DNA from 2 places in the Arthrobacter sp. NPDC080082 genome. Region 1 is predicted to be linked to the other one. Evidence: predicted binding sites of a transcription regulator. Region 1 holds the regulator's gene; the other holds the start of a gene.
The links. Region 1 encodes LexA, which represses DNA repair genes until DNA is damaged. Its sites were predicted from a motif close to TCGAACANNTGTTCGA; they were not measured.
Positions count from the first base shown of each region.

Region 2: AB0O44_RS05935 (DUF6504 family protein) is a predicted target of LexA. The motif match lies at 1,687-1,702, and genes of this name have one in related genera.

Region 1 covers NZ_JBFBKQ010000004.1:398,503-402,916, reverse strand. Annotated here, with positions in the region: gene AB0O44_RS10870 (histidinol-phosphate transaminase) at 1-340, opposite strand, end outside; gene AB0O44_RS10865 (LysM peptidoglycan-binding domain-containing protein) at 458-763, opposite strand; gene lexA (transcriptional repressor LexA) at 1,379-2,128, shown strand; gene AB0O44_RS10855 (ATP-dependent DNA helicase) at 2,257-4,347, opposite strand; gene hflX (GTPase HflX) at 4,340-4,414, opposite strand, start outside.
Region 2 covers NZ_JBFBKQ010000002.1:329,403-333,816, forward strand. Annotated here, with positions in the region: gene AB0O44_RS05915 (SOS response-associated peptidase) at 1-441, shown strand, start outside; gene AB0O44_RS05920 (VOC family protein) at 455-877, opposite strand; gene AB0O44_RS05925 (chorismate mutase) at 892-1,218, shown strand; gene AB0O44_RS05930 (hypothetical protein) at 1,219-1,605, opposite strand; gene AB0O44_RS05935 (DUF6504 family protein) at 1,817-2,146, shown strand; gene dnaE (DNA polymerase III subunit alpha) at 2,143-4,414, shown strand, end outside.

The sequences.
Region 1 (4,414 bases):
CGTTGCGGCCCGGACCGCCGAAGGCCTGGAGAATCTGCTGCAGCACCTCATTGGAACCGTTGGCGGCCCAGATGTTCGTGGCGTCCAGCCCGTGGCCAAGGTATTCGGCCAGCGCCCCGCGGAGTTCGGTGAACTCCCGGTCCGGATAGCGGTTGAGCCCGGCAGCCGCCTCAGAGACGGCCTCCGCGATCGCTGCCCGCACGTCGGCGGGGACACCATGGGTGTTCTCGTTGACGTTCAGGAGAATCGGAACGTCCAGCTGGGGAGCACCGTAGGGGCGCAGGCCCCGCAGGTTGGTCCGGAGGGGAAGTCGGTTGAGTCGCTCAAGCTGGTCAGTCACGTCCCCAGTTTAAGTGAGAGGACTGTCTGGCCGGAAACCGTGACCAACGACGGCCCATCCCGCGGCCGGCGAATGGCCTTACCAAGTTCGGCGGACGCTCCGTCCCGGGGATTCAGCTTAGGGGGTCGGAACGAAGAGCTGCTGGCCGGGCAGGACCGGCGCGGCGTCGAGGTTGTTCAGCTGCACGATCTCGGCGACCACGTCCCTCGGATCCCGTTTCGGGTCGACGGTGCCGGCGATGGTCCACAGGGACTCCCCGGGCTGCACGGTCACGGTGACCGTCGGGGTGGTTGCCAGCGATGCAGGGGAATCGGCGGCCTTCGCCGGCGCGGTCAGGGAGCCTGCCAGGGACAGCAGCAGGGCCGCGAGCAGGATCAAGGGCAGTCCGAAGAAGACGAAGCGTCCCCGCCGGGTCAGCCGCAAGGGAGCCTGGGCCGAAGAGTGGGCCCGGCGTACAGCTGACGCGCTCCCGGCGGTCGCGTCAGCGTCGGCCGGGGCCGCGAACGGAGCTACCGCCCCGGAGAAGGCCGTGGCAGTATCCGGCACGAGATACAGTGCCGGCCTTCCGGCGTCGGAAAACTGCGAACCGGCGAAAGCGATTCTTGCTGACATGAACTGAGCCCTCCTGGACTTGTCGTTGCCGCCCGGCGTACTCCTCGTACCTGCCGCCAACCGGCTGAACCATCATTCGCTTCGAACACAAGGCCGAAACCGGCCGTGGTTCTCCACTTGCAATCTTCGAACACATCTTCGAATCTTGCTGTTCTCTTTTTAGCACCTATGAACGAACTCTGTCGAGACTCGCTAGAACAAATGTTTGAAAAACACCGGCGGCTGACCTATTTTTGAAGCACGGAACCGGTCCCTCGAAGGACCCGCACTCCGCACCTGCAGTCTGAAACCTGTCGAACACCCGCCAGCGGTGATCAAGAGCAGTCAAACGGCAGGCACTGACATTTTTAGGATTCGCAGCAATCGGGCCGCTTCACTCGGTCCGCCGGCCACGGATCCGCACCACGAACGGAAGGCACGGGGACCATGGCAGCACAAGCCACCGGCGGGAGGGCAACCCGGCGCGGCGCCCAGCCTGCCCGGGCGCCCAAGAGCCTCACCGTCCGTCAGAAGAAGATCCTCGAAACCATCCAGCGGTCCGTGACGGACAACGGCTATCCGCCGTCGATGCGCGAGATCGGGGACACGGTGGGGCTGGCCAGCCTCTCCAGCGTGACCCACCAGCTCTCCCAGCTGGAGAAGCTGGGCTACCTACGCCGGGACCCCAAGCGTCCCCGCGCCATGGAAGTGTTGATGCCGCTGACCCTGGACGAGGGGTCCACCCCGATTTCCGGCGTCGAACAGCCCCGCGGGCTGAAGGCCGTCGGCGGACTCGCGGTGTCGGAACTGGCCAGCGCCACGGACACGGCGATGGTCCCGTTTGTGGGCCGGATCGCCGCCGGTGGCCCGATCCTGGCCGACCAGGTGGTGGAGGACGTCCTCCCCCTGCCGCGCCAGCTCGTGGGCCACGGTGAGCTGTTCATGCTCAAGGTCGCGGGCGATTCCATGATCGACGCCGCGATCTGCGACGGGGACTGGGTGGTGGTTCGCCGGCAGAACGACGCCGTCAACGGCGACATCGTGGCCGCCCTCCTCGATGACGAAGCCACGGTCAAGACGTTCCGGCAGCGCGACGGCCACACCTGGCTGCTGCCGCAGAACACCCAGTACGAACCGATCCTGGGCGACCACGCCGTCATCATGGGCAAGGTCGTCTCGGTCCTCCGCTCCCTGTAGCGCGGGCAACGCCGCCGGCCAGGGGCCCGGCTGAACGCGCTGAACGCCCGGAGCTGGGGACCCCACCCCGCCCGGACGCCGAGGCCTGAGCGCCGCCAAACCCCGCCGAACGTCCCTGCCCCGGGGGCCTACGACCCCTGCGCGGCCTCTTTCGCGAGCCGCTCCAGCGACGCCACGGCCACCGCCGGGTCCGTGGTGGCCCAGAACGGCGGCAGCGCGGCCCGGAGGAAGCCGCCGTAACGCTCGGTGGACAGCCGTGAGTCCAGCACCGCCACCACGCCGCGGTCCGACGTCGAACGGATCAGCCGGCCCGCGCCCTGCGCCAGCCGGATCGCCGCGTGCGTGGCCGAGACGCTCATGAAGCCGTTGCCCCCGGCCTGCGCCACGGCCCGGGAGCGGGCCGTCATCAGCGGATCGTCCGGCCGCGGGAACGGGATCCGGTCGATCACCACCAGCCGGCAGGAGTTGCCGGGCACGTCAACGCCCTGCCACAGGGACATGGTGCCGAAGAGGCAGGTGTCCGGTTCGTCCGCGAACTGCTTGACCAGCGCGGTCATGGTGGATTCGCCCTGGCAGAGGATGCTCAGGCCCAGCCGCGGCCGGAGCGCGTCGGCGGCCTCCTCCGCGGCGCGCCGGGAGGAGAAGAGGCAGAGCGCGCCGCCGCCGGAGGCGCGGATCAGCTTCTCGAGCTCGTCCAGGGCCTCGGGCGCGGTCCCCCGGCCCGGTTTGGGCAGGTGCTTGGCGACGTAGAGGATGCCCTGTTTGGGGTATTCGAACGGCGACCCGACGTCGACGCCGGTCCAGCTCGGGGCGCCGGGGCCCACCAGGCCCAGGCCCCCCGCGGCCGGTTCGAAGGCCGAGCCGATGGCGAGGGTGGCCGAGGTCAGCACCACGGTGTGGTCCGCGAACAGGCCCTCCCGCAGCCGCCCGGCCACGCTGAGCGGGGCGATGTTGATCAGCGCGGGCGCCGAATCGTCCGGCTGCGAGTAGCCCTGCTGCGGGTCGAAGGTGCTCTGCCGCGAGAACCACACCACCTCGCGGTTCTCGCGGGCCGCGAGCAGGCGTTCGCAGAGCTCCAGGATCACCATCAGCCGGGAGCGCGCAAGCTGCCGGCCGCCGTCGGCCGTGGTGGAGCCGTCTCCCTTGGAGTCGGAGAGCGCCGCACGGCAGGCGTCCCGGAGCTGGTCCACGCAGTCGAGCTGTTCGCTGTTCAGGCCGTTGGGCATCAGTCCGCCGGGAACCCCCGCGACGGCGAGCTCGAGGTTCGCGGCGGCGTTGTTCAGCGCGTCCACGGTGATGCCGGTGTGCTTGCGGGCGCCCGAGGCGGCGGCGTGGACCATGGCCACGGAGAGCTGGCCGGAGACGGCCCCGGTGACCCGGTCCTGGAGTTCGTGCGCCTCGTCCACGACGACGACGTCGTAGTCGGGCAGCACGGCCAGGCCCTCGAAGGCGCTCACGGCCAGCATGGCGTGGTTGGTGACCACGACGTCGGCGTCCGCCGCGTCCTGGCGCGCCAGTTCGCTGAAGCATTCGGCGGCCGACGGGCACTTCTGCGCGCCGAGGCATTCCATGGCGGTGACGGACACCTGCCGCCAGGCGCGGTCGGTCACGCCGGGGAGCAGTTCGTCGCGGTCGCCGGTGGCCGTGTTCTCGGCCCATTCCCGGAGCCGGACCACTTCCCGGCCCAGCTGCGAGGCCGGACCGCCCATGGCGGCGGCGAAGTGCGGGACCGAGGTGTCCTCACCCAGGGAGAAGAGCTGGCCCTCGGCGGGTTCCTCGGACGGGAACCCACCCTCGAGCTTGTGCCGGCACACGTAGTTGGACCGGCCCTTGACCAGGGCGATCTTGACGGGCCGCTTCAGGGCAGGGGTGATGGCCTTGAGCAGTCGCGGCAGGTCCCGGCCGACGATCTGGGTCTGCAGGGCCAGGGTGGCCGTGGAGACCAGGGTGGGCTTGTCGCTGTCCAGCGAGTGGGCGATCAGCGGGATCAGGTACGCCAGGGACTTTCCGGTGCCGGTGCCGGCCTGGACCAGCAGGTGGTCGCCTGTGTCGATGGCGCGGGCCACTTGGCGGGCCATTTCGTGCTGGCCGTCACGGCTCTGCCCGCCCATCGCGGCGACCGCCCGGTCGAGGAGCTCGATCACGAGCTCCTCGCCGGTGGCGCCACCGGGGGCCGGGCGTGCGTCGCTGTCCGCTTCCGCCACGGCCGGTTCAGTCATTGCGGACGAAGGGATCCAGCTCGGCCGCCAGGCCTTCGCGCACCATGACCACGGCGCGCGTGCCGGT
Region 2 (4,414 bases), on a different contig from region 1:
CCGGCCGACGGCTACTACGAGTGGAAGGGCCAGGGCAAGGGGAAGCAGCCCTACTACGTGCATCCGAAGGACGGCTCACCGGTGGCGTTCGCTGGGCTGTACGAGTGGTGGAAGGACCCGTCCAAGGAGGAGGGGGACCCCGGCCGGTGGCTGCTCTCGACGACGATCCTGACCACCGATTCGCCGCCCGAGGGTTACGCCGACGGGATGCTGGCGGAACTGACGGCCCTGCATGACCGGGTGCCGCTGCCGATGGACCGCGCCACGATGGAGGCCTGGCTTGACCCCAGGGCCGAGGACGCCGCGGAACTGGTCGGCATCGTCCGCGCCAACGCCCACGACGTCGCCGAGGGCTGGCAGATCGACGCCGTCGGCACCGCCGTCGGGAACGTCCGGAACGACTCCCCGGAACTGATCGAACCGGTCGGCAGCCTGTTCTAGTCCTGATGCGGGGTTAGACCGTGACCCGGCCGGCCGCGTCCACGGTCCAGGTCGGGTTGAACGCGACCTCCCAGCGGAAGCCGTCCGGGTCCGCGAAGTAGCCGGTGTAGCCGCCCCACGGCTGTGTTTTGGGCGGCGCGACGATGGTGGCCCCGGCGGCCGCAGCCTCGCCCAGGACCCTGTCCACCGCATCGGCGCTGTGCACGTTGTGGCTCAGGGTGACGGGAGGTATTCCGGCGGGGGAGTCCGTCCCGGCTTCGGCCCGCATCTGGCCCGCGTCCCAGAGCGAGAGGATGAGCCCGTGGTTGATCTGCAGGAAGAGCACTTCGCCGGGGACTTCGCGGTGGACGGGCCAGCCCAGGCCCGTCACGTAGAACCGGCGGGAGGCTTCCACGCTGCGGACGCCAAGGGAGATGAAGTCGACTCGTGGTTGCATCGTTCGATACTGTCATGCAGATGTCGACAAATCACGCAGAGGACAAAGCAGCCCAGGCCGATAAGGACCAGCTCGCCGCCGTGCGGGTGGCCGTGGACGAGGTTGACGAGCAGATCGTCGCGCTGATCGGACGCCGGGAGCGGTTGATCCGGATCGCCGGGACGCTCAAGGCCGACAGCGCCGAGGTCCGCGCCCCGGGCCGGGTGGAGCGCGTCCTGGAACACGTGAAGGCAACGGCCGAACGCAACGACATCGACACCGACATCGTCGGAGAGACCTACAAGGCCATGATCGATGCCTTCATCCGCCTGGAGCTTGAGGTCTACAAGGCCGGCAGCTAGCTAGAGGGATTCCTCCACGGGGACGTTGGCCTGGTACTCCCGCCCGTCGCAGTCGCTGAAGGCCGTCATCAGGTGCCCCTTGGGCAGGCCCAGTACCGTGCTCAGCGGGAAGTTGCCCGTGATGGTGTTCCCGGAATGCTGGACGCCCTTGATGTCGAAGTTCTCCTCCGTGCCGTCATGGCTGAAGCAAAAGAAGGACACGGCCTCGCCATTGAGGAATTCGATTTCCAGCCGCCGTTGATGTGAATGGTCCGGCGTCGCCGCGACCAGCCCCACCACGTAGGCGCCCGAGGCCGGGATATTGCCGTCTATATCGAAGGTCGCCACCAACGTTGAATCCTTGGCGGCGATGCTGACGTGCTTCAGGAGTGCGTTGTGCGAGCTCATAGGCCAATCCTGCCCCCGGACGTTGGCCCCGTCCACCCCTGATCTAGGTTTTGTCCCGGCCCCGTCGTAGACTTGTTCTATTCGAAGATATGTTCGAATAATTCAAGCGTGAACCCGTCTGGCCTCCCGCCTGTGGCACCTGCACCTTCCGGCGCACCTGCCCGGCGGCCGTCCAGCCCGTTCGTCTAAAACACTGCGCCCGGGAGGCATCATGGGGATGTTCAGCGAATCCGTGGAGGTGGCCTGCACCCCGGAGGGCCGGCCCGAGTCCCTGGTCTGGGCGGGACGGAGCTATGAGTTGTGCGCCGAGCCGGTGAGGTGGTTCGAACGGCGTGAGTGGTGGGCTGAAGTGCAGCGCGCACCGCTGGGCAGCGGCCCAGGCCTGGTGGACTCGGAGATCTGGCGGCTAGAGGTCCGGGACGCCTCGGCCCCGGACCAAAGCCTCACCCTCGACCTCAGCCGCCACCTGCGCAGCGGGCGCTGGCGGCTGTTGCGGCTCCACGACGCCCTGGCGGGGCAGCGGAGGCCAGCGTCGGCATGAGCTTCACCCACCTGCATGTCTCCACTGCCTTCAGCGCCCACTATGGCGTGTCCTGGCCGGAGGAACTGGCCGCGGCGGCCGCAGCCGACGGGGCAACGGCGCTCGCCTGCACCGACCGTGACGGCCTCTACGGCACCATCAAACACCTCAAGGCCTGCATGGCCGCGGGGCTGGATCCCATCGTGGGGGTGGACCTGGCAGTCTTTGACGACGACGGCGACCTCCGCACCCAGGTGGGCGGCCGCGTCGTCGTCCTGGCCCACGGGGGAAACGCCGGGGCCGGATACCGCGCCCTGTGCCGGCTGATCTCCGATGCCCACGCCCGCACCACGGGAAAGGCCGGCGGTACGGTCCCCGCCGCGGTAACACGGGCCGAACTGGCATCCCGGGCGCTGGATCCGCAGACGCTCGAGCCGGTGCTGACGGTATTGCTCGGACCGGACTCCGACGTCGGCCGCTCCATGGGCGGGCGGCGCTACCTGCGGCCGCGCACCCTGTTCAAGCAATGGCTCGACGCCATGCCGGCGGGAACCGTCACCGCCGAGGTGGTCTCCCAGCTGAGCGCCCCGGGGGAGCACCTCAGCACAGCGCACGCCGTGCGGATGCTCAAGCTGGCCGCCGAACACGGCGTTCCCGCCGTGCTCAGCAACGCCGTGCGCTATGTCGCCGAGGACGGGGCGGCCACGGCGGACGTGCTGGACTCCGCCCGGACCCTGAAGTCGCTGCCCGAACTGGCCGGCGAGCCGCTGCTGCAACCCAACGGACAGGCCTGGCTCAAAAGCTCCGCGCAGATGCTGGAGCTGGGCAAGGAAATCATTCACGCCGCGGGATTCGGCGCGGCCGACCTCAAGAGCCTGCTGGCGCATACCGAGGCGCTCGCGGACCGCTGCCGGATAGACCCGGCCGCGGACATGGGCTGGAAGCAGCCGGTGGTCCCGGAAGCGGCCGTGATCGGGATCGAGGGGGACCCGCTGGCCGAACTGGCGGCCCGCTGCGAGGCCGGCATCACCCGCCGCTTTCCCGGCATCAGCGGCAGCAGTGCCGTGGAGCTGCGGGCCAGGCTGGAGCATGAGCTGCGGATCATCAACAGCCTCGGGTTCGCCTCCTACTTCCTGACCGTGGCCGAGGTGTCCCGGATGATCACGGACATGGGGGTGCGCGCCGCGGCCCGGGGCTCCGGGGCCTCCAGCCTGGTCAACTACCTGATCGGCGTCAGCCAGGTGAACCCGCTGCAGCACGACCTGATCTTCGAACGCTTCCTCTCCAGGGACCGGGCCACCCTGCCGGACATCGACATCGACGTCGAGAGCGCCGAACGGCACAACGTCTACCGGAAGATCTTCGACCGGTTCGGTGCCGAGCGGGTGACCCTGATGAGCATGCAGAACGGGTACCGCGCCCGGGGTGCCGTGCGCGACGCCGGACTGGCCCTCGGCATGGAGGGCGGCGACATCGACGAGATCGCCAAACAGCTGTGGCGTTTCTCCGCACGGAACTTCCGCGAGGCGCTGGTGGAGAAGCCGGAGCTGAAGGAGTTCGCCGGGCGGGTGGAGCAGCGGGACTTCACCGGCAACCAACAGCTGGACCTGCTGGTGGACCTGACCGAACGGCTGGACCGGCTGCCCCGGCACATCTCCATGCACCCGTGCGGGGTCATACTGGGCGATGCCACGCTGCTGGACCGCACCCCGGTCCAGCCCAGCGGCCTGGGCCTGCCGATGAGCCAGTTCGATAAGCACGACATGGACCCCATGGGCATGCTCAAACTCGACGTCCTGGGCGTCCGTATGCAGTCCGCCATGGCCTTCGCAGTCCGGGAGGTCATCCGGCTGCACCCCTCGAAAGCGGACGTGGTAGCCGCCGGAAACCACCAGCCCGGGCCGGACGGCAGCGGGCCGGACTACATTGCCGAGGACGGCACCATCGACCTGAACGCCGTCCCGCTGGACGATGAGCCCACCTTCGACCTGATCCGCAGCACCCACACCCTTGGCTGCTTCCAGATCGAATCCCCGGGCCAGCGCGAACTGATCGGAAAGCTGGCCCCCCGGGAGTTCAACGACCTCATCATCGACATCTCCCTCTTTCGGCCCGGGCCGATGAAGTCGGACATGGTCCGGCCCTTCCTGGAACACCGGCACGGCTTCGCCCCGGAGGTGTTCCCGCACCCGGACCTCAAGCCGGTGCTGAAGGAAACCCACGGCGTCACTGTCTTCCACGAACAGATCCTGAAGACCTTCGACGTGATGACCGGCTGCGGCCTGGCCC